DNA from 2 places in the Thermoanaerobacter brockii subsp. finnii Ako-1 genome. Region 1 is predicted to be linked to the other one. Evidence: riboswitches for the same ligand, from Rfam matches in the RefSeq annotation. Region 1 holds a riboswitch; the other holds the start of a gene.

Evidence for each region. Region 1 has a riboswitch for S-adenosylmethionine ahead of metK (methionine adenosyltransferase). Riboswitches for the same ligand answer to the same signal wherever they lie in the genome.
Region 2: it holds a riboswitch for S-adenosylmethionine, as region 1 does, so the genes downstream of both, THEBR_RS06750 (methionine ABC transporter ATP-binding protein) here and metK (methionine adenosyltransferase) in region 1, are expected to answer to the same signal.

Annotation. Positions count from the first base shown of each region.
Region 1 is NC_014964.1:1,822,521-1,834,750, forward strand. It holds gene recD2 (SF1B family DNA helicase RecD2) at 1-1,376, opposite strand, end outside; gene metK (methionine adenosyltransferase) at 1,576-2,763, opposite strand; SAM riboswitch class I at 2,821-2,925, opposite strand; gene THEBR_RS09110 (rubrerythrin family protein) at 3,038-3,541, opposite strand; tRNA gene THEBR_RS09115 (tRNA-Tyr) at 3,678-3,763, opposite strand; tRNA gene THEBR_RS09120 (tRNA-Val) at 3,785-3,860, opposite strand; tRNA gene THEBR_RS09125 (tRNA-Pro) at 3,865-3,940, opposite strand; gene THEBR_RS09130 (hypothetical protein) at 4,098-4,637, opposite strand; gene yyaC (spore protease YyaC) at 4,733-5,245, shown strand; gene THEBR_RS09140 (Gmad2 immunoglobulin-like domain-containing protein) at 5,250-6,704, opposite strand; gene THEBR_RS09145 (sensor histidine kinase) at 6,802-8,202, opposite strand; gene THEBR_RS09150 (response regulator transcription factor) at 8,213-8,890, opposite strand; gene THEBR_RS09155 (LacI family DNA-binding transcriptional regulator) at 8,945-9,961, opposite strand; gene THEBR_RS09160 (Cof-type HAD-IIB family hydrolase) at 10,279-11,100, opposite strand; gene THEBR_RS09165 (YetF domain-containing protein) at 11,322-11,996, shown strand; gene THEBR_RS09170 (DUF4363 family protein) at 11,999-12,230, shown strand, end outside.
Region 2 is NC_014964.1:1,349,968-1,362,197, reverse strand. It holds rRNA gene THEBR_RS06775 (23S ribosomal RNA) at 1-198, shown strand, start outside; rRNA gene rrf (5S ribosomal RNA) at 231-339, shown strand; gene THEBR_RS06765 (aspartate/glutamate racemase family protein) at 438-1,100, opposite strand; gene THEBR_RS06760 (MetQ/NlpA family ABC transporter substrate-binding protein) at 1,108-1,944, opposite strand; gene THEBR_RS06755 (methionine ABC transporter permease) at 1,977-2,630, opposite strand; gene THEBR_RS06750 (methionine ABC transporter ATP-binding protein) at 2,623-3,657, opposite strand; SAM riboswitch class I at 3,727-3,849, opposite strand; gene thpR (RNA 2',3'-cyclic phosphodiesterase) at 4,103-4,651, shown strand; gene THEBR_RS06740 (Rqc2 family fibronectin-binding protein) at 4,676-6,388, opposite strand; gene THEBR_RS06735 (Chromate resistance protein ChrB) at 6,586-7,113, shown strand; gene THEBR_RS06730 (MFS transporter) at 7,129-8,259, shown strand; gene dapF (diaminopimelate epimerase) at 8,351-9,175, shown strand; gene THEBR_RS06720 (YicC/YloC family endoribonuclease) at 9,221-10,093, shown strand; gene remA (extracellular matrix/biofilm regulator RemA) at 10,106-10,399, shown strand; gene gmk (guanylate kinase) at 10,409-11,032, shown strand; gene rpoZ (DNA-directed RNA polymerase subunit omega) at 11,029-11,241, shown strand; gene coaBC (bifunctional phosphopantothenoylcysteine decarboxylase/phosphopantothenate--cysteine ligase CoaBC) at 11,253-12,230, shown strand, end outside.

The DNA.
Region 1 (12,230 bases):
CCGGCTCCAACAGATGGAAGCTGATCAGCATCCCCTACTAAAATCAGTTTTGCCCCTATAGGTAGGGCTTTTAATAAAGCATTCATAAGCAATATATCTACCATTGAAGCTTCGTCAACTATTATAACGTCGTATTTTAATGGATCTTTTTCATTTTTGTTAAAGCCCTTCCCTTCTTCCTCCGAATAAGTATATTCTAAAAGCCTATGAATAGTCTTCGCCTCTTTTCCAGTAGCTTCCGTTATCCTTTTTGCGGCTCTTCCTGTTGGGGCTGCAAGAGCCACTTTTTTACCAGCTTTTTCAAAAATACGTATTATACAATTTATTATTGTAGTCTTTCCTGTGCCTGGTCCTCCCGTTATGACAACAACAGAATTTTTAACAGCTTCTTCAACAGCCAATTTTTGATTTTCTGCTAACAAAATACCTGTTTCTTTTTCAAAATTTTTAATTTCTTTTTGGACATCTATGCCTAAATCTTCATTTTCCATTAGTGTCATGTTAAACAATCTCTCTGCTGTGTGTAATTCAGCTATATAGTAAGGTATATAGTAAATTCCTACAGTATCATCTTCAAAAGTTTCAATATGTATTTTTTCATTTTGTACTAAAAGCACAAAAGAATCCTCTACTTCTTCTTCGCTCACTTCTAACAAACTTGCTGCTTCTTTTTTTAACAATTCTTTCGGCACATAGGTGTGACCATTTGCCGCATACTGCATCAAAACATATCGAGTACCAGAAGATATGCGATATAGAGAATGAGGGTCAACTCCTAGGCTCTCTGCTATTTTGTCTGCAGTTTTAAATCCTATTCCAAATATATCGTCAGCCAATCTGTAAGGGTTTTGCTTAATAATTTCAATCGCGTTGTTTCCGTATTCTTTATAAATCTTTATAGCCATTGCAGTGGAAATACCGTACCCCTGCAAAAACACCATCACTTCTTTTATGCCCTTTTGCATTTCATAAGCTTCACAAATTCTTTTTATCTTCTCATCGCTTAGACCTTTTATTTCTTTTAATCTTTCTGGTGCAGTTTCAATTATATTTAAAGAATCAACGCCAAACTTTTTTACAATTTTTCTTGCTGTAACAGGACCTATTCCAGGAATTAAGCCAGAAGATAAAAACTTTTCTATTCCTTCTAAAGTGGTGGGAGCCAAGGTTTCATAATTTAAAACCCTAATTTGCTCACCATAATCAGGATGTTCTACCCATTCTCCTTCAATTTTAATTCTTTCCCCAATGTTTACATAAGGCATATAACCTACAGCAGTGACTACTAAACCTTGGGTACTTAATTCTAAAACCGTATAACCATTTTGTTCATTTCTAAAAATTATTTCTTCAACTACACCCTCTATGTCAATCATAGCCGATTCTCCTGTTTTAATTCTTTTCTTTATTTAATTTTACCTTATATTTAAAGCAAATTAAAGCCAATTCATTTCTTTTTTTCAATTTTTGTGGTATAATTAAGGTAGCGAAGCGTTTACAAAACATAAATTCTATGGCATTTAAAAAAGATATATAAAAAATGCCATAAGCCCGGGTTTACCCGGGCTTTCAAATTTATATTCCTGCCAACTTTTTTAATATATCTACTTTGTCTGTTTTCTCCCATGGGAGGTCTAAGTCGTGTCTTCCAAAGTGGCCATAAGCTGCAACTTGTCTATAAATAGGTCTTCTTAAATCTAAATCCCTAATTATAGCTGCAGGTCTTAAATCAAAAACTTGTTTTACAATTTCCGAAATCTTTTCATCTGATATTTTACCTGTGCCAAAAGTATCAATACCTATTTCAAGAGGTGTAGCAACACCTATCGCATAAGCTAATTGCACTTCACACTTCTTAGCAAGTCCTGCTGCCACAATATTTTTTGCCACATATCTTGCAGCATAACTTGCGGATCTATCAACTTTTGTAGGGTCTTTACCAGAAAAAGCTCCGCCCCCGTGCCTTGCATATCCGCCATAGGTGTCTACAATAATTTTTCTTCCTGTAAGTCCGCTATCACCTTGAGGTCCACCAATTACAAACCTTCCTGTGGGATTTACAAAAATTTTAGTCTTATCATCTATCATATTTTCAGGAATTATAGGTTTTATTACATGTTCAATAATATCTCTTTCAATAGTATCGTGATCAATCTCAGGTGCATGTTGAGCTGATACTACAACAGAATCTACCCTCACAGGCTTATCATCTTCATACTCTACTGTTACTTGTGTTTTACCATCTGGTCTTAAATAGCTTAATGTCCCGTTCTTTCTAACTTCCGCCAGTCTTCTTGCAAGCTTGTGAGCTAGCATTATAGGCATAGGCATTAATTCTTCTGTTTCATCGCAAGCAAAACCAAACATTAAACCCTGGTCTCCAGCGCCAATAGCCTCAATTTCCGAATCTGAAAGTTCTCCTCTTTTAGCTTCTAATGCCTTGTCCACACCGAGGGCAATATCCGGTGATTGCTCATCAATAGAAGTGATAACCGCACAAGTATCAGCGTCAAAACCGAATTTTGCTCTAGTATAGCCAATTTCTTCTACTACTTTCCTTACAACTTTCGGAATATCTACATAGCACTGAGTAGTAATTTCTCCCATTACTAAAACCAAACCGGTAGTTACAGCAGTCTCACAAGCAACTCTGGCATAGGGATCTTTTTTCAAAATTTCATCTAATATTGCGTCAGAAATCTGATCACAAATTTTATCAGGATGCCCCTCTGTGACTGATTCAGATGTAAACAGTCTACGCATTTTTTCTATTCCTCCTTAAAAACAAAATAAAACCCCTTCCAAAAGAAGAGGCACATACCCTCATCTTTCAGAAGCATGCTTCTGAGAGAATTAGCACCTTGTCCTATAGGACAGGTTGCTGGGTTTCATCGGGCTCTTTCCCTCCACCTCTCTTGATAAGAGCATGTTATTAAATTTTCTGATGTCTACTATAGCACACTTTATCTACTATGTCAAATATTTTTGCATCAAAAAAAGAGCATGCCAAAACATGCTCTTTTTTGAAAAATTATATTTAAAATACTACAAATTTTTCTCCAGGAACTCCACATACAGGACATTTTTCTGGCAATACATCAACAGAGGTATATCCACAAACGGGACATATGTAAACTTTTGATATCTTTATGTCTTCTCCTTTTAATGCTGCTTCTTTTGCTTCAGTGTACAATTTTGCATGTATTTTTTCAGCCTCAATAGCATAATGTATGCTTTTTTTAGCTCCAGATTCCTCTTGAAGTTCTGCAACAGCATTATAAGCAGGATACATCTCTTCTACTTCAAAGGTTTCCCCTTCTATAGCTTTTTCAAGATTTTCTACTGTATTTCCAACTTCTCCAAGAGTTTTGTAATGATTTGTGGCATGTACCAATTCAGCATAGGAAATAGCCCTGAAAAGTCTTGCAATATTAGGTTTGCCTTCTTTTTCAGCTACATCAGCAAAAATTTGATATCTCATGTGAGCTTGACTCTCTCCAGCATAGGCTTCACTAAGATTATGTCTCGTCATTTCTCTCATAAAAGATTCCTCCCTAATTAAATTTTTATTAATAAATAATAATTTTCTCTTTCAAATAATATTATACTACACTTTTTTACCATGTCAAGACATTTGAAGGAGAAAAATAAAAAAGACCTTACGGTCTTTTTTTCAATGGTGGAGGGAGATGGATTCGAACCATCGAAGGCGACAGCCAACAGATTTACAGTCTGCCCCCTTTGGCCACTTGGGTATCCCTCCACAATATTTAATTTTTGAAAATGGTGGTCGCAATAGGACTCGAACCTATGACCCCCTGCTTGTAAGGCAGGTGCTCTCCCAGCTGAGCTATACGACCACAATGGTCGGGATGGAGGGACTTGAACCCCCGACCCCATGCTCCCAAAGCACGTGCGCTACCAACTGCGCCACATCCCGACATCAGTGACGAAATAAATTATAATAGAAAAAATGAAATTTCACAATAGGCATAAAAGCTTAAAAATGGCCGTTTTATTGATTTATCGCTTGCAATCTTTAAATTTTTTAAGAATACGTCATATTTTAAAGTGTCTGCACAAAATACCACATAAGGTCATTTCGCGGCAAAATATTTATTTGCTATTTCTACAAGATAATTTATCTCTTCGGAAGAAAGTTTATTTTTCAATATGTTTAATAATCTTTCATTATCTTCCTTTGTTAATCCTTTCTCTGCCATCTTCATAATCTTATCCATATCCTCTTTCCCTAACTTCTGTAAAATTTCCATTACCTTTGCCTTCTGAGAAGCTTCCATTTTATCTTGTATTTCCAATATTTCTTCTACAGTAATCACTTTTTCTTTTTTATCTTTTTCATTTTCTTGTGTTGTAGTTTTATCTACATTTTGCTCAAGAGCTTGGCTTGAATATTTTTCTTCTTCTCTTGAAATTTTTGTAGTCTTAGACTCATTATATTTTTCTACATTTTCTATTTCCCTATCCCACATCTGTTTCCCTGCGGGATATACTTCATCAAAAGTTTTAATTTCCTCCTTATTCTTATGTTCTTTAAAATATGTTTTTAACATAAACATAGTAGTAGCTGACAAAAATACCGCGATTAGAATTATGTAAACTGTATATTTTTTCATTTTTGAAAACCTCCCATTATTTTAACTGTACACATTTATTATTCCTTCCCTTAATTTTTTAATTCAGTTTATTATTAAAAAGGGAGGCTTCAATTATGGAAGAATTAAGGCTTAAATATGATGATGATAACGCCGTTTATTTCATAGCTAATTTTTTAAATTCCTATTTAAGCCCTAATTCAGTTTTTTTATGTATTGGTACAGATAAATTTATAAGCGACTCCTTAGGTCCTATCGTAGGAAATCTGTTAACAAAATCACTTCCACCAACTTACTTTGTTTACGGTACCTTAAAGAGGCCAATTCACGCTATAAACTTAGAAGAAAATATAAAATACATAAAAAAGAAGCATCCTAATAGTAAAATTATAGCTATAGATGCTTCTTTGGGAGACAAAGAAAGTATAGGAAAAATCTCAATAAAAAAAGCCCCACTGTACCCTGGAAAAGGGGTGGGGAAAATGCTTCCTCCTGTTGGAGATATTTCAATAGTAGGCATTGTCGATGTATATGACTCATTGCCATTAAATTCAATTAGATTAGGCTTTGTTTTTGATATTGCAGAAACAATAGCAGAAGGAATTTATTTAGCTTTGAAACATTCATAATTTTTTATTTTAATTTTAAAGGTATAGAAACTAAATTTTGTATAGAACCATCTTTAGGGCTTAAAGAGAAAACTTGAAGAATCCCATTTTGCGGCTCTTTTAAAGGCTTATAGGAAATTATAGCTTCGAAATCCCCCCAAGAAGGAGCAGCGTCAGTTGCTTGGACAAAACTCTCATTTAAAATATTGCCATTGCTACCAATTAGCCTTATATTTACCCCTCCTTCAAATACTCTTGCCTTTCCTATTACTTTGAAGGGGCTTGAAACCACATCATTTTTGGCTGGAGCCATTACTTTTATATTAAGCTCATAAGAAATGCTACTGTTATCTGAAACAATTATCGCTCTTGCTTCCTTGTCTTTCGTAAGTATTATACCTAATTCGTCTCCTACTTTTATTTCCGAAAAGCTGATATCCCTTTCAGCATATTTAATTCCCCCTTCAGGGTCATAACTAACCTTTGCCATGAAGTGGATAATAGCATTCGGTAGTACTTTTATATCTGGTCCCGCTTCATTTCTTAAATCCTGAGCATCCTGGTATTCCCTCTCAATAGTAATAATTCTATTTGCATAATCAATAGCCTTTACTTTTCCATAAATAAAGGATTCACCTTTTAAAGGATCTGTCTCAGGTATTGGAGTGAACTCAGCCGATACATTGCTAATAACCCATATATAATTATCTCCTTCTCCAAGAGGTTGAATTAATTTTATGCTATATACTTTATTGTCATGTACTGCTTCTATATCAGCTGTCCCATCACTTTTCTTTTTTAATGTCAGCTCATTTTGACTTCCTAAACCTATTACACCTCCCTCTTTTCTAAGAAGTTGAATAGGGTCAAAACGCCATGTTTCTTTCCCTAAATCTGCTCTTTCTTGTAATTTCTTTATCCTCTCTGGGTTATTGTATACATCGCCTACTAATATCATTCTTTTTAAAGGATCTAAACCTATTTTGTATTTTCCTATTGCATCTACCTTGTTCCCTTCTATTAAAATTTGAACATTGTTTACACTAGGAATATCTGTTAATACATTTACAAGAGCAGCAACCTTTAGTTTGTCTATCTGCTCATTGTCACTCTCTTGAAGAAATTCTTTAGACAAGTTTACAAAAACTGTCCCTTCTTGCATATCTATAGAAAGCAGTTTTGTTCCAATTGGAAACACCGGTTTTGCATATTCATCCGTAGGTCCTTTAATCATTTCAAGTATTACTTGCTTCAAAACATCTGCATCTTTGGGAATAAATCTTCTTTCTAAAATTAAGCCATTCATTTTATCATTTAAAAAATAAAGTGAAATTTCTTTAGACATATCTTGAGACATACCTTGACTTAAAGGCCTAGGATTTATAGGCGGATTATCATCCTTGTTGCTAAAATCTTGAGCGCACCCCGACACCATCAAAACAAATAGCAAACTCACAATTAATAATAGAATCTTTTTCACCCTTCCCCCTCCTTTCATTATTTTTTCTTTAATTTAATAATACTACTTTTTCAATATCCAAATAATTAAATAAGCATAAAAAAATTATTAAAAAAAATTAATCCTTTTTCTTTTTAGGCAAAGTAATTCTAAATACAGTTCCTTCTCCCACTTTACTTTCCACTGTGACTTTACCTTCATGAATATCTATTATCTCCTTAGCAATAGCGAGTCCTAAGCCAAAACCACCACTTTTTTTAGACCTTGCAGTATCTCCCCTTGTAAATCGGTCAAATATCTTGGGAAGAGTTTCTTCACTTATACCCATACCATTATCCGCTATCGTAAGGTAAATATTGTTTTCATCTTCTTCTAAACCTACTATCACATTCCCTCCATCATGAGTGTATTTTATTCCATTTTCTACTATGTTATAGACCATCCTATAAAACCTGTCGGGATCAACTTCTGCAAAAACATTATTTTCTCCTTTAAATTCAAGGTTTATCTCTTTCGTTTTTGCAAGAGGGAGAAGACTTTCTATTACATCTAATATAATCTCGCTAATCTCACTTTTCCTAACTTTTACTGCTTTAATCTTATCCATTCTCGCTAATTCTAACAAGTCATTTACCAACCTTGTCATCCTATTCAGCTCTCCGTCCACATCCTTTAATATTTCTTTATAAAATTTTATATCTTGATTTTTGCTATTTATGAGAGATTCTATCAACGCTTTTACTGATGCCAGAGGAGTTTTTAGTTCATGAGAAGCATCTGAAACAAATCTTTTCCGCTCTTCATCTATTTTCATTAAACTGAAACTCATCTTATTAAAAGCATTAGCCAATTTTCCAATTTCATCATTGCTTTTTACCTCAACTTTGTAGTCCAATTTCCCTTGAGATAAAATATTTGTTGCTTCTGTTAATCGTTTTAAAGGATTAGTAATGTAAGAAGCCACTAAAAGGCTTAAAAGGCTTACCAAAAATCCAATACCTGTAAAAGTATATATCATGCGATATTTTATAGAGTTTAAAAGATCTATTATATTATCTATAGAAGAAGATATAAGTATTGCTCCTACTACATTGTTTTTTGCTATAACGGGAACTGCAGTATACATCGCCCAACCTACACCATTTATATCATGAATACTTGTAGAACCCTTGCCATTTAAAGCCTCTTTTATATCGCTGTAATCCTTTATTACTTTTCCTTCAAATTCCTTTGAGGAAGCAGAATCTACCAATACTCTTCCATTTATATTAGTGAAAAGTATTCTTGAATTTATTTGTTTTGCATACTCCATTATAGTGGGCTCAATCAAATAAGAAGAAGTAGTACCTACAAATCTTGATACAAAATTAGATACCATATTGGCTTGCATTAAATTATTGACTCTGACATTGTCTAAATAGCTTCTTTCAATATAACGGTAAAGATAAAGCCCAGTTAATGCCAATGAAATTATTAAAATTATTAAATATAAAGAAAAGATTTTCCACCTTAAACTCATTTTATCACCTTTACTTCATATAGTATCCTGCACCCCATTTGGTGAAAATATATTGAGGATTTGCAGGGTCATCTTCAATTTTCTCCCTAAGTTTTCTCACATGCACTGTAACAGTATTTGTATCACCGTAAAAATCAAATCCCCATATCAAGTCTAACAATTTATCTTTCGTATAGACTTTTCCTGGATTAGAAGCTAACAACACTAAAATTTCAAATTCTTTATTTGTAAGCTCAATTCTCTTCCCTCTCTTGTAAACTGCTCTTTCGGGAATATTTATATAAAGTTCTCCCCTTCTTATTTCATCTTTCCGCTTAGTATAAGGATTTGTAGCTCTTCTTAAAAGTGCTCTTATTCGCGCAGTAAGCTCTCTAGTATTAAAGGGCTTCGCTAAATAATCATCAGCTCCTATTTCTATCCCTACAATCTTGTCAATATCGTCTCCTCTTGCAGTAAGCATAATTATGGGAATATTTGAAAAAGTCCTTATCTCTCTACATACCGAAAAACCGTCTAACTTAGGAAGCATAATATCTAAAATTACAAGGTCATAATTCCCTAAACGAACTTTGTCAAGCCCTTCTTCTCCATCGTAAGCGGCGTCAACTTCAAATCCTTCTTCTTCTAAAGAAAGTTTTAACCCTTTTACAAACATCTCTTCATCATCTATAATTAACAATTTTTCCATATATACCTCCCTCCTGACACCAGTATACCACAACAATTTATAAAAAAAATAGCCTTATCGGCTATTTTTTTCTTCTCCAAAGCCAGTAGATTCTCTTACAATCAACTGATGAGGCAAAATAACATGCATTTCTTCAATAGGTTCTTTTGCTAAAAGTTTTGTTAAAAGTCTCATGCTTACAGCCCCTATGTCATAAGCAGGCTGTTGTATTGTAGTAATCGTCGGTCTAAAAATAGTAGAAATGTAAGTATTGTCAAAACCTACTACATGGATGTTTTCTGGCACTTTAAGATTTGAGTCAAATATGGCGTTTATGGCAGCAGCTGCCATATCATCTGATGCTGCAAATACTGCATCTACCTTGTATTCTAAAAGCTTTAGCATAGCTAAATACGCTTTGCGAGTTTTAAACTCTCCTTCTACTACTAATTCAGGATCATATTTTATGCCGTGTTCTTCGAGAGCTCTCTTGTAACCTTCAATCCTTTGAAGCCCTCCTATAGGGTCATGCATAGGTCCTGAAATCATACCTATTTTTTTGCGTCCTAAAGAAATCAAGTATTTTACTGCGTCGTATGCAGCTTTTTCATTATCAATCATAACACTAGGAAATCTCTTATCTTTGTCCTGAGTACCTGCCAGCACCACTGGTACACCAAATTCGTTAAACGTTTGTATAACACTATCCCTTACTATATCCCCCATAAAGATAATTCCGTCTACTTGCTTTTCTCCTAATATTTCTATATATTTGACTTCCTTTTCCTCTTTTTGGTCAGTATTGCACAAAAATATGTTATAATTATACATCGCAGCAATATCCTCTATTCCTCTAACTACCTCAGGATAGAAAGTACTAGAAATATCAGGGACTATAAGCCCTATAGTATGAGTCTTTTGGATCTTTAAACTACGTGCTAACGCATTAGGCTTATATCCTGTCTTTTTTATAGCCTCTAACACTCTCTGCCTCGTCTCGTCTGTAACAACAGCACTGTTATTTAATACTCTAGAAACCGTAGCAATTGAAACCTTTGCTTCTCTCGCCACATCTTTTATCGTTGCACTCATTGTACATCACTCCCAGGATTAATCGTTTTCGCTTTATGTTATTTTACTTTTTAAAAAGAATTTTGTCAATAGATTTTTTCAATTTTTTTCATTCATTTTCATGAATTTTTTTGACTGACTCATCTTTTAACTCTATTTTTTGTTCTTTTTCGTAAAATAGAGGCAAAAAAGAGAATAACATATATAAAATCCCAACAAATATAATAACCAAACTGATAAATTTTATAATCATACCTTCCATGGTCATCACCTAAAATAAAAAAATATATTACCGCCTGGCGGTAATATATTTTATTCCCTTTTGTTTAAACTAGTTACTATACTGCTACTGTCTTTTTATTTAAGAAAAATTTATCTATTGCATGAGCAACTCCATCTTCATCATTTGATAAAGTTGTATAATCCGCTTTTATCTTTACAATGTCAGGAGCGTTCCCCATAGCTACTCCCAATCCTGCATATTCTATCATTGACAGGTCATTTAGATTGTCTCCAATCGCCACTACCTGCTCTCTTTTTATACTGTACATATTGGCAAGAGTTTTTAAAGCATTGCCCTTGCTTACTCCTTTTGCATTAATCTCTAAATGTCCTCCTCCAGAAGTAGAAATGGTTAATCTTTTTGAAATTTCGTCGTAAATTTCTGCATCAATAGAAATAGGATTTTTCATATCATTTATCGCATAGATTTTAGCCGTCACGCCTCCCGTCCTTTTAAGAAATTCCTCTAAATTCCCCACCGCATTTACAGTAACATTGTTAAAAGAAAGGTACCACTCTACTCTATCAGTTATTTCTTCCACGTATAGCTCATCATCGATATAGAGGTTTATATGATATCCAATTTCTTTTAACAATCTTATCGCAAATATCGCATCTTCTGTCTGTATAGGATTGTAATAGTACACCTTTTTAGTATAAATATCTTTTATTAAAGCACCATTATAAGAAATCACTGGAGCATTAATATTAAGCTCAAGAGCATAAGGTAGTATAGAAGAAAACATACGTCCAGTAGCAATAGTAAAAATGACTCCCCTTGAAATCACCTCTTTTATTGCTTCTTTATTTTTATCAGAGATTTCAGAATTACTATTTAATAAGCTCCCATCAGCATCTGTGACAAAAAGTTTATACATATTCTTCAACCCCTATTTTTTATTTATCCCTCATCTATATTATAACAGTTTGTAAATTTACATACTATATCATAAATTGTTATAAAACGTTACCACTGAAAATTTTACATTATAAAAAGTTTTTTAACAAACTTTATGGTAAAAGATTGGAATAAATGTAAATGAATATTTTCAAAACCCATCAACAATACTATATATGAAGACTTAGAAAGGGTGACATTATGTTAATACTGTTTTTCCGCACCTTAATTTTATACGCTCTTGTGGTAATATTTATGAGAATTTCAGGAAAACAACAAATAGGTCAGCTTCAACCCTACGAACTAGTTATCGCAATCATGATAGCAGACTTAGTAGCAATCCCTATGCAAAACAAAGGAATCCCTCTTTTATCAGGTATTATACCTATCTTAACCCTTTTAGTCTCACAACTTTTTTTATCCTACTTATCAATGAAGAGCTTAAGAGCAAGAGCTATAATTTGCGGTACACCTACTATTTTAATTGAAAAAGGAAAAATTCTAACATCTCAACTTCAAAAAGAACGCTACAATATAAATGACCTTTTGGAAGAATTGAGAGTAAAAGGTTATCCTAATATAGCTGATGTTGAATATGCAATACTTGAAACAAATGGCAGTTTAAGTGTAATACCAAAAAGTTGCAAAAAACCCGTGACTCCCCAAGACTTAAATTTAACTCCTCAATACGAAGGATTGCCACTTCCTATAATAATAGACGGAAGAATTATGCATCAAAACATGCAGAAAGCAGGTATTGACATGGAATGGTTAAATGAACAACTTAAAATGTGGAAAATACAAAATGTCAAAGAAGTACTTTTTGCTTCTTTAGATACTAATAAAGTTCTGACTGTTTACAGAAAGGAAGGTTAAATGTGCGATATGTAGTTCCTTTGATGATATCTATTGTCGCTTTCGTCCTGCTTTTAGATATTGTATCTTTTAAATACCTTGATAAAACCTCTGAAAATTTAAATAAAATGCTGACAGTGGTACAGCAAAACATAGAAAAAGAACATTGGAAAGAAGCAAAGAAAAGCATTGAAAAAGCAGAAAGAGAATGGAAAAAAATAGGTAAGAAGTGGGCAATACTGGTAGAACACAGGG
Region 2 (12,230 bases), 470 kb from region 1:
CCGCCAGGTGCACAGCTGGGTAGCCAAGTTCGGAAGGGATAAACGCTGAAAGCATCTAAGCGTGAAGCCCGCCTCAAGATTAGGTTTCCCATCCGAGAGGGGTAAGACACCTCGAAGACCACGAGGTAGATAGGCCGGGGGTGTAAGAGTGGAAACACTCTTAGCTGACCGGTACTAATCAGTCGAGGACTTGACCGAGAAGGCTTTGTGCAGTTTTGAGGGTCTAGATTTCCGGTGGCGATAGCGGAGGGGAAACACCCGTTCCCATTCCGAACACGGAAGTTAAGCCCTCCAGCGCCGATGGTACTGCTTTCGCGGGAGAGTAGGTCGCTGCCGGTAAAATTTTATACATATTTAAAAGAGGTAGTCTGTTTTTAAAATGGGCTACCTCTTTTCTGTTTTTATCTCCGGAAATTGATGCTCAAGTGTTTTTAATCTCACAAAAAGAGTTCAGCCAGCATTTTTTCTGCTGGGTCAATGATAGGTACGTTTAATTTTTGTTCAAGTTTTTCTTTCAAATAAGGTAGGTGGGTGCAGCCTAGCACCAGCCCCTCTGCATTGAAGTTTTTAGGGACTAAATCGGCAAGATTAAATTTATCAATGATGATTTCTGGAATTTCGAGATTTTCAATTGCCCTTATTACTGGAAGCGTAGTGACCCCGATGATTTGAATCGTAGGATTATTTTCGTAAAAGATTTTTTCTATAGTCTTCAAGGACTGGCCATTGGCAGCCAAGATTACCAACCGCTTATATCTTGACGCCAGGCTATGGTATACTTGAAGTGGTGTTACAATATTGGTATCAGGGTACTTTTGTTTTACAAGTTCAAGGTCTATTGCAGCTGAAAGAGAATTGCAGTAAATCATTACCTTTCTTATGTTTTGCTTCTGGAAATCGCCTATGATAGAGATTACCTTCTGGGTGAGAGCATCAGGTTTTAAGAACTGGAGCATGTTTTGTTCATCGGGGCTTGAAGCGGCAGGGATTCCCACCGCTTCAAGCCCCTTTTTTCTTATAAAATCGACTCCCATCTGAGTATCTACTGGTGTACCAGCGATGACACCGATAGTTTTATCAGATCCTGACAATAAAATCACCTCCTGCTTAAAAGGCGGGTACGACAGCACCTTTATATGTTTCCTCAATGAATTTTTTAACTTCTGGAGAATTTAAGGCTTCGGCTAACTTCTTAAGTTCAGGCCTAGATTCATCGCCTTTGCGGACCACCAGTACATTGACATAAGGGGAATTTGCTGATTCGATAAAGAGAGCATCCTTAGTGGGTATAAGTCCAGCTTCCAAGGCGTAGTTGGTGTTTATTACCGCTGCGTCTACATCTGACAGTACCCTTGGCAGAGTAGCGGCTTCCAGCTCGGAAATCTTAATTTTTTTAGGATTTTCGACAATGTCATTTACTGTTGCTTTAATACCTGCATCTGGTTTTAATTTTATTACTCCAGCTGATTGCAGCAGTAGCAAAGCTCTTCCGCCATTGGTAGCGTCGTTGGGTATGGCAATGGTAGCGCCTTCTTTTAACTCACTGAGGTTTTTGATTTTTTGGGAGTATATACCCATGGGTTCGATATGAACTTTAGCAATATATGTTAAATCAAGATTATGCTCCTTTGAGAAATCTTCAAGATAAGGGATGTGCTGGAAATAGTTAGCATCTAATTCTTTTTCAGCTAGCTTTAGGTTGGGTTGCACGTAATCTGTGAACTCTACAATCTCTAGAGTAATTCCCTCTTTTTCGAGGAGGGGTTTTACGACGTTTAAAATTTGGGCGTGGGGCACTGGAGTAGCTCCTACTTTGATGGTTGTTTTTGATACGCCCTGGTTTTGGGTTTGTTTGTCGGAAGTGGGTCCTTGTTTTGTTCCGCATCCCGCAATAAAAATTGTTAGAAGGCTCAGTAATAAAAGTGTAGTTAAGAACTTTTTCACATCAATCTCCTCCTTTATTAAAAAAGTAAAATTTACCGATTTTTTGACAGCTGTTTTACTAGTACATCTCCTATGAGTTGAATTAGCTGTACCATAGCTACCAAAATTGCTACGGTATAAAGCATAATGTCGAGCATAAATCGCTGATATCCATATCTTACTGCTAAATCTCCTAGCCCACCACCTCCTATAACACCTGCCATGGCAGAATATCCCACTAAATTTATAGTAGTTATGGTAATCCCTGCGGCTATTGAAGGTAAAGCCTCGGGGACTAGCACCTTGGTTATGATTTGAAGGGGTGAAGCTCCCATAGACTGGGCTGCTTCAATGATACCGCGGTCTACCTCTCTTAATGCTGTTTCGGTAAGCCTTCCCATAAAGGGAATAGCCGCTACCGAAAGGGGAACAATCGCTGCGGTGGTCCCTATAGCTTTCCCTACAAGCAATCGTGTAAAAGGTATAAGCACGATTAAAAGTATTACAAAAGGCACAGAGCGAAAAATATTTACAATAGTGCCTAGTATTTTGTTTAAAAGTTCGTTTTGCAGTATCTGATTCCTGTCGGTTACCATCAGCAGGATTCCGAGGGGTACCCCGAAAATCGTTGCTATGAACGTTGACACCGCCACCATGTAAATAGTTTGCCATGTGGCAACCAGCAACAAGTTTATAGTTTCAGACATTTTCAATCACCTCCACGTCGAGTCCCAAATCTTTTAGATATTTTAAAGCAGCGTCTGTTTCACCGTTTTTGCCTCTTAGCTCAACTATAAGAGTACCGTAGGGCATACCCTGGATGTGGTCAATGTTTCCATAGAGAATATTGGTGTCAACATCAAATTTTCTTATAATGTTTGATATGACAGGTTCTGTTGTAATTTCGCCGAAAAAGGCAATTTTAATAATTTTGCCTTCCAAGTGTTCGTGGGACAAGTTTTCAATCCTATCTTTTAATTCCTTAGGCATTTCTGATAAAGTTACAGATTTCAAAAAATTTCGTGCGGTTTCTGTTTGAGGTTTTTTAAATACTTCAATAAGAGGTCCCTGTTCTACCACACGACTTTTTTCAATAACTGCTACTTTATTGCAAATTTGTTTAATGACATTCATTTCATGAGTTATGAGAACTATGGTGATTCCCAGCTCCCTATTTATATCTTTTAAAAGATTTAAAATAGAAAGAGTTGTTTCTGGATCCAGCGCTGAAGTAGGTTCGTCACAAAGAAGAACTTTCGGATCATTAGCCAGGGCTCGTGCTATACCTACCCGCTGTTTTTGACCGCCTGAAAGCTGAGAAGGATAGTTGTCGGCCTTGTCGGAAAGCCCCACGAGCTCTAAAAGATTTTCTACTTTTTTATCGATTGTCCTTTTGTCCAGCCCGGCAATCTCCAAAGGAAAAGCCACATTGCCTCTGACAGTTCTGGATGATAACAGATTAAAATGCTGGAATATCATGCCTATTTTTTTTCGCATTTCTTTTAATTCAGAGGGAGAAAGCCGAGTCATTTCAACACCATCTATCTCAATTGAACCGAAAGTTGGCTTTTCGAGCATATTTATGCAGCGCAGGAGAGTACTCTTTCCAGCACCGCTCAGACCTATAATTCCAAAAATATCGCCTTTTTCTATGTTGAGGTTGACGTCTTCCAAAGCCCTAACATTTCCTGAAGCTGAATGATAAACTTTTGTAAGATTTCTAATATAGATCATAGAAAAACCTCCTTTCCCAAAATAAAAATAAAAAATCCTCTTCTGACAGTACGAAGAGGTTTTTAAATCCTCTTATCTGCCAGAACTCAACGTTCTGCAGGAATTAGCACCGTGCAGCCGCATGTTTAAAACTTTCGGCCACCGGTTGCCGGGTTTCATCGGGCCAGTCCCTCCACCTGCTCTCGATAAGAGTTTTTATTTTATTATTCACTTTAGCAATTTAATTAGATAATAACATCAACATAAACATTTGTCAATAGGTTAAAAAAGTCATGATGTAAGTTATTTAAAAAATCATAAAGCTAACAGAAACAGAGGCAAGAAAAATATAGCAATAGTCTATTTGAGATGGATTTTTTTTGCTTCTATTTGCTATAATTTTGAGGAGGACAATGAAAGTTTTAATACAATTATTTCCATGGAAATAGAAAAAAGGAGGAGTGCTATGAGAACGTTTATTGGAATTGATTTAGATGAAAAATCAATAGGGAAATTATCAAGTTTTCAGGAAGAGTTAAAAAATTATACGATAAAAGGAAGATGGACTCATAAAGATAATTTCCATATTACTTTAAAATTTCTAGGGGAAATAGAAACAGAAAGTGTAATGAAAATAAAAGACTCTCTTGAAGTAGCAGTAAAAGATATTAGTCCCTTTTATATAAAATTTGACAAAGTAGGATTTTTTAAGGGAAATGGCGATATGCGAGTATTGTGGGTAGGTACAGAAGAAAATTCCTTTCTTAATAAACTGCATGACAATATAGATGAGGAATTATATAAAATTGGCTTTGAAAAAGATAAAAGAAAGTTTACTTCCCACATTACCATTGCCAGAGACATACGTTTAAGCATTGACATAGAAGAAGTAAATAGTCTTTTTGAAAAACAAGAAAAAGGAGCAATTTTAGTAGATACAGTTTTTTTGTATGAGAGTGTTATACAAGAAAATAGAAGAAAATATATTCCTATATTTAGTGTGCCTTTAAAATAAGAAGTAAGATGCCTAAAAAGCATCTTACTCTGGGTCTACATAAAGGGTCTTTTGGCTTGTATATATTACAAAACCTGGTTTTGCGCCAGAAGGTTTTTTTACGTATTTTTTTAAGGTATAATCAACAGGTACATTTGAAGAATGTTTCGCTTTGCTATATTTGGCGGCTAATTTTGCAGCTTCAATAAGAGTTGTTTCAGGCACAGGTTTGTTATTTGTCTTGATTATGACGTGAGACCCTGGCATGTCTTTTGTGTGAAGCCATATATCGTTAGGATTTGCGAATTTTAACGTTAGATAATCGTTTTGAGTGTTGTTTTTCCCTATATATATGTCGAAACCGTCTGAAGATACTACATGTAACGGTTGAGAAAGAGTTTGCCGTGATATTTTTTTCTTTTGCTGCTTATGTATATACCCTTGTTCAGACAGTTCATTTTTTATTTCCTCTATTTCTGATGGTAATGTACAATTTTCCAAGTTCACTAGTTGACCTTCTAAATAAGTTATTTCCTCAAGAGTATCGGATATTTGTTTTTCTATTATTTTATTGGCATTTTTTAACTTGCTGTATTTTTTAAAGTATCTTTGTGCATTTTCTGAAGGGGAATATTTTTTGTCAATGGGTATTTCAATTTCTTCACCAGTGTAATAGTTTATGGTTTTGAAGCTTTCCATTCCTTTTTTTAACAAATGCATATTTGCTGTTATAAGTTCGCCGTAAAGTCTAAAAGTGTCAGCATTTTTTGCTTCGTTTAATTCTTGTTGAAGTTTATCTAATTTGTTATAAAGTTTTTCTAAATTGTTGTTGATGATTTTTCTTAAATCCGAGGACCTTACTTGCAAATTTACTATATTTGCTTTTTCACTGAAAAATTTACAAGCAGCTTTGTTCACTGTAGGGAAAAAAGTTTTTGTAATATATTGAGATAAATCAATACAAGAAAAGTCAATTACTTCATTTTCCTGAAAGGCAATGCAAGGTTTTAAATTTAAGCTTAAAACATCTTCATATATTTTTTTTATGTTTTGATATAGATTTTCAATTTGCTCATCTTCTATTGATTCTACAAATCTGTCAGATATATTACATCTAAAAGTAACTTCTCTTGCCAAAGTGGGGCTAAATCCTTGTAAAATATCTACTAAGGTTTTTTCAATTTTTTTTGACTTGTAGTTATTAACAGCTTCTTTAAAAGAAGGTAGCGAGAGATTATTTATATTTAACTTTTCCTGCAGTGGTGGGTAGACATATTGCCTCCCAGGTAGTACTTCTCTTACTTTACTCATATCGGAATATACTCTTTTTATGCTATCTATTATCGTTTGAGTAGCTTTGTCAATTAATATGATATTGCTGTGTCTTCCCATTATTTCAATAATTAGAGTTTTAATTGTTTGATTTTCTAATTCGTCTTTTGTTTCTATGTCGATTTTTACTATTCTGTCAAATTCTACTTGTTTTATATCTATTATCCTGCCGCTTTGAAGAAATTTTCTCAATAGCATGCAAAACATTGGAGGCTCAGCAGGATTTTCTTTATTTTCTTCTGCAAGATATATTCTTGGATAATTTGCATTAGCAGACAATAGCAGTTTATAGTTTTTACCTTTATTTCGTATTATAAAGATTAATTCTTCTTTTTCAGGTTGATATATTTTATCAATTCTTCCACCAATAATTTCTTCTTTTAGTTCTTTTATTATTGCATGTAAAGTTATGCCGTCCAAAGCCATAGTATAACCTCCAGATTTTATTGTATATAAAAAGTATACCATGAAATCGAAGGGTTTAATAGTGAAAAATTGATTGTATTGATTTTAGTTGTAACATTTGTTACAATAAAACAAGATGTAAAAATAGGAATTAAAGTTTAATTGCCATAAGTAGAAAATTGAAAAGCAAGAGAAAGAAAGATAGAGGAGGTGGAAAGTTGAAGTGGTTACTTTTTGTGTATAAGGTCCCAAGTGATTCGTCAACAGCTAGGGTTACTATATGGAGAAGAATAAAAAAAATTGGCGCTTTGTATTTACAACAGTCTGTATGTATTGTGCCTTACATGGAAAGGTTTTTAAAAGAAATAGAGAAGCTAAAGGATGAAATTAAAGGCTTTGGAGGAGATTTTAAAGCCTTTGAAGTAGTGGCCCTTGATGAAGAAATAGAGAAGGATGTGATAGAACAATTTAATCATCAAAGGAGGGAAGAATATAGTGAAATAAAGGAACAATGTGAAGAGTTTTTTAAAGAGATTGAAAAAGAGATAGCAAGAAAAAATTTTACTTTTGCAGAATTAGAGGAAAATGAAGATGAGTTGAATAAGTTATATAAGTGGTTTGAAAAAGTAGCCCAAAGAGATGTGTTTGAGTGTGAAATGAAAAAAGAGGTTAAGGATTTATTAGAAAAAGCCAGTCGAGACTTTGAATATTTTGCTTCATTGGTTTATGAAAATAATAAAGAGTGAAGGGAGGCATTTTAATTGTTAAATGTAATTATTTTGGGGTTGACAAGTCTTCTTACAGATATATCTACTGAAATGGTATATCCTTTGATTCCACTTTTTCTCACCTCTCAACTGGGGGCAAGCCCGGCAATAGTGGGTATCATTGAAGGTTTTGCAGAAAGTTTAGCTAGCATACTTAAAGTTTTTTCAGGGTACATATCTGATAAAGTAGGTAAAAGAAAACCTTTAGCTATAGCTGGATATTCTTTTTCCACTATAGGAAAAATGTTTTTGTATTTTGCTACTTCATGGGGATGGGTGTTTTTAGGTAGAACTAGTGACAGATTTGGAAAAGGAATACGAACAGCCCCGAGAGATGCTTTAATTGCTGAAGCTGTAGATAAAGATAAGATCGGAAGAGCATATGGACTTCATAGAGCATTGGATACCTTAGGGGCAACGATTGGAATTGCTTTAGCCTATTATTTTTTGACTTCTTACAAAGGGAATTATAAGGCGGTTTTTATGTATTCTTTAATACCAGCTTTTTTAGGAGTTTTTGTGCTGTTTTTTGCTAAGGAAAGCAAAGTAACAAATCAACTTTCAAAAAAGCTTTCATTTTCTTGGAGAAGTCTTGATAGACGCCTTCAAATGTTTTTAATAGTTATTTTAATTTTTGCCTTGGGTAATTCCTCTAATCAATTTTTGCTTTTAAGGGCGAAAAATGTGGGATTTAGCGATTCGGATGTTATACTTTTGTATTTGGTGTACAACATAGTTTATATGATTTTTTCGTATCCTATGGGAAGATTGTCGGATAAAATAGGAAGAAAGAAACTTCTCATCATCGGCTATTTCCTTTACGGAATAGTGTATTTGGGATTTGCTGTTTTTGGCTTTAAAAGTGCTATGTGGATATTATTTTCTGTTTATGGTTTGTACATCGCTTTGACTGAGGGTGTTGAAAAAGCTTTAGTTGCGGAGATTTCTCCACCTCATTTAAAAGGTACAGTTATAGGGCTTCATGCTACTTTTACAGGCATTGGCCTTTTACCGGCTTCTTTTATAGCGGGAATACTTTGGGATACATTGGGAGTAACTGCACCTTTTTATTTTGGCGGAATTATGGGAGTTTTGGCTGCTATTGGCCTTATGATCGTTTTATGATTGTTTTCCTCACATTTTCTTAAAATATCTAACCAAATTAGCCTTTTTTGTGTTATAATATCCTTGAAGATTAGAAAATGGAGTGATATAGGTGAAATTTACTAAAATGCATGGATTGGGAAATGACTTTATAGTAATTGAGGCTCGAGAAAATGTAGATTATAGTGAATTAGCTATTAAACTTTGTGATAGGCATTTTGGTATAGGGGCGGATGGTCTTTTAGTCGTTGAGCCTTCAGGAATTGCGGATATTAGGATGAGGATTTTTAATGCAGATGGTAGCGAAGCAGAAATGTGCGGTAATGGTTCTAGGTGTTTTGCAAAATATGTTTATGAAAGAGGGATAGTAAAAAAAGAGAAAATGGCAGTGGAAACCTTAGCGGGAGTGATTATGCCAGAAGTTTTTGTAGAAAATGGGAAAGTAGAAAGTGTAAAAGTTTACATGGGTAGTCCTATTTTTGAGGCTAATAAAATACCTGTAAAAACTGATAAGCAAAAATTTATAAATGAGCCGGTAAAAATAGATGGGAAAGTTTATAAATTAACTTCTATAAGAGTAGGAGTGCCTCATACTATTGTTTTTGTAAAATCCTTAGATGAAAATATGATTAAAGAATTAGGTCCTAAAATTGAAAAATCTTCCATTTTTCCTCAAGGTACAAATGTGGATTTTGTAAAAGTAGAAGATAAAGAAAATATTTCTGTAAGGACTTGGGAAAGAGGTGTGGGGCTTACTCTTGCCTGTGGAAGTGGTGCCTGTGCCTCTGCAGTAGCTTCAGCAGTTTTAGGTAAGACGGAGCGAAATGTCAATGTCCATTTTAAAGGTGGTAAACTTTTAGTAGAATGGCTGGATGACAATAGTATTTATTTATCTGGAAGTGTGGAAGAAGTCTTTAGAGGCGAGATAGAGCTTTAGTTTAATACAGAGAGAATTTGACTATAATAAGAAAAAGGTGATATGATGATAAAAAGCATGACCGGTTATGGAAGAGGTGAGATTAAGGAAAAAGGCTATTATATAACTGTGGAAATTAAATCTTTAAACCACAGATTTTTAGACATAAATTGCAGGATGAATAAACTTTTAAGTGGACTTGAAGAAAAAGTGAGAGAATTTGTTTCAAAGCAGATTGCGAGAGGGAGAATAGAATTAAATATTGGTTTTGAAGTGTATGAAAGAAGTATTAATGTTATAGAAATTGATGAGAATCTTTTGTCAGAATATCTTAGAGTTTTTACTGATGTAAAGTCTAAATTTGAATTAGAAGGATTTATAAAGGTAAGTGATTTAGTGTATCTGCCGGAAGTTATCAGGGTAAAGAATGAGGATTTGGATTTAGAAGAAATATGGGAGTTATTAAAACTGCCATTGGGAGAAGCTATTAATAACCTCATTGACATGAGAAACAAAGAAGGTATAAAATTATACGATGATATAGTTAATAGAATGGGCAAAATTTCAGATATAGTAAAAGAGATTGAAGATTTGAGTTTTGTAATGGTAGAAGATTATAGAAAAAGATTGGAACAGCGTATAAGAGAATTGGGGGTAGATATAGACCCTAATAGGATGGCAATGGAAATAGCAATTATTGCTGACAAGTCATGTATTGCTGAAGAAATAACAAGGCTTAAAAGCCATATTATTCAATTTAAAGATTCTTTAAAAGAAGAAGGTTCTATAGGCAAAAAATTAGATTTTATAGTTCAGGAGATGAATCGTGAAGCGAATACGATTGCTTCAAAGTCAATAGACTATAGAATTTCTAACAAAGTCATTGACTTGAAAAATGAGATTGAAAAAATTAGAGAACAAGTTCAAAATATTGAGTAGGGAGGAAAAAGTATGTCGATTAAATTAATAAATATTGGTTTTGGCAATATAATTTCGGCGAATAGATTGGTGGCAATAGTCAGTCCAGAATCAGCACCTATAAAAAGAATAATTCAAGAGGCAAAAAATAGAGGTATGCTTATTGATGCTACATATGGTAGAAGAACAAGAGCAGTTATAATAACTGATAGTGACCACATAATACTTTCTGCTGTTCAACCAGAGACCGTAGCTAATCGTCTCAATTCAAATAAAGAGATATTAGAGGACACTTTAGAAGAAGACGAAGAAGAAGAGGAAGAGTAGGGGGAATTTGTGTTGTCGAAAAAGAAAAAAGGGTTACTTATTGTGCTTTCTGGGCCTTCAGGGGCAGGAAAAGGAACCATATGCAAAGCCTTGATGAAAAAAGAGAAAAATTTAAAATTGAGTATATCTGCCACCACCCGTCAGCCAAGAAGCGGGGAAATAGAAGGGAAAAACTATTTTTTTAAATCGGAAGAGGAATTTGAGAAAATGATAGAAAATGATTCTTTTTTAGAATGGGCAAAGGTATACGACCACTACTATGGAACACCGAAGGATTTCGTGTTAAAAAATTTAGAAGAAGGAAATGATGTAGTTTTAGAGATAGATATTCAAGGAGCTTTAAAAATAAAAGAGAAGTTTCCAGAAGGAGTGTTTATTTTCATATTGCCTCCTTCAATGGAAGAATTAAAAAATAGGATTAAAAAACGGGGGACAGAGACAGAAGAGGAGATAATAAAAAGATTTAAAAGTGCTTATGAGGAATTAAACTATGTTTCCAGGTACAATTATGTAGTTATAAATGATAGTGTAGAAGAAGCGGTTGAAAAAATTAAAGCTATAATTATTGCAGAGAAATGCAGAGTTGATAGAAATAAGGATTTGTACTTAGAAATCAAGGAGGGGTTGGTATGATTTTATATCCATCAATTGTAGATTTAATGGAAAAAGTAGATAGCAAATATACTTTGTGTTCTTTAGTTGCAAAAAGAGCAAGACAGCTTATTGCTGGTGACACTAAATTAGTAGACATAGATTCTGATAAACCTGTAACAATTGCTACAGAAGAAGTAAACAATGGACTTATTACTTATCAAAGACCGAAAAAATATGGAATAAAATAGAGGGTGTTGAAATGAATACAAGCAAAAAAAATGTAGTATTAGGGGTTACAGGAGGTATAGCAGCTTATAAAGCTGCAGACCTTACATCTCGACTCGTAAAAAAAGACATAAATGTGGATGTCATAATGACAAAGGAAGCTACAAATTTTATAAATCCTCTCACTTTTGAGGCTTTAACTAACAATAAAGTAGTTGTTGATATGTTTGAGGATAGGAAATATTGGGAAATTGAGCATATTTCTTTAGCAAAAAAAGCTGATGTATTTGCAATAGTTCCTGCAACCGCAAATATTATTGCTAAAATTGCTCATGGGATTGCAGACGATATGTTAACTACTACTATTCTTGCTACAAAGAGTCCTGTACTAATTGCTCCCGCCATGAATACAAACATGTATACCAATCCTGTGACTCAAAAGAATATTAAAATTTTAAAAGAATATGGTTTTTTATTTGTGGAGCCAGCTGCCGGAAGGCTTGCTTGTGGAACTTATGGCGCAGGAAGATTGGCTGATGTAGAGGAGATTGAAAAAGCTATTTTAGAGTTATTGGACAATGAGAAAAAAAGAGATTTTGAAGGGAAAAAGGTGTTAGTAACAGCAGGGCCTACTCGAGAGCCTCTTGATCCTGTAAGATACATTACAAATCGCTCTTCGGGTAAAATGGGCTATGAGATTGCAAAAGCTTTAGTGGAAAGAGGGGCACAAGTGATTTTAATTTCTGGGCCTACTTATATAGAGGTACCTAAAGATGTGACTTTTATTCCTGTAGAAACAGCGGTAGATATGTACAATGCTGTCATGATGCACCTTAATGAAGTAGACATTGTCATAGGGGCTGCAGCTGTTTCTGACTACAGACCTAAAGAGATGAAAAAAGAAAAGATAAAAAAAGATGAAGAGAAATTAACTATTGAATTAGTTAAAAATCCAGACATAATGTATGAAGTAGGACAGAAAAAAGGAAACAAGATTTCGATAGGTTTTGCT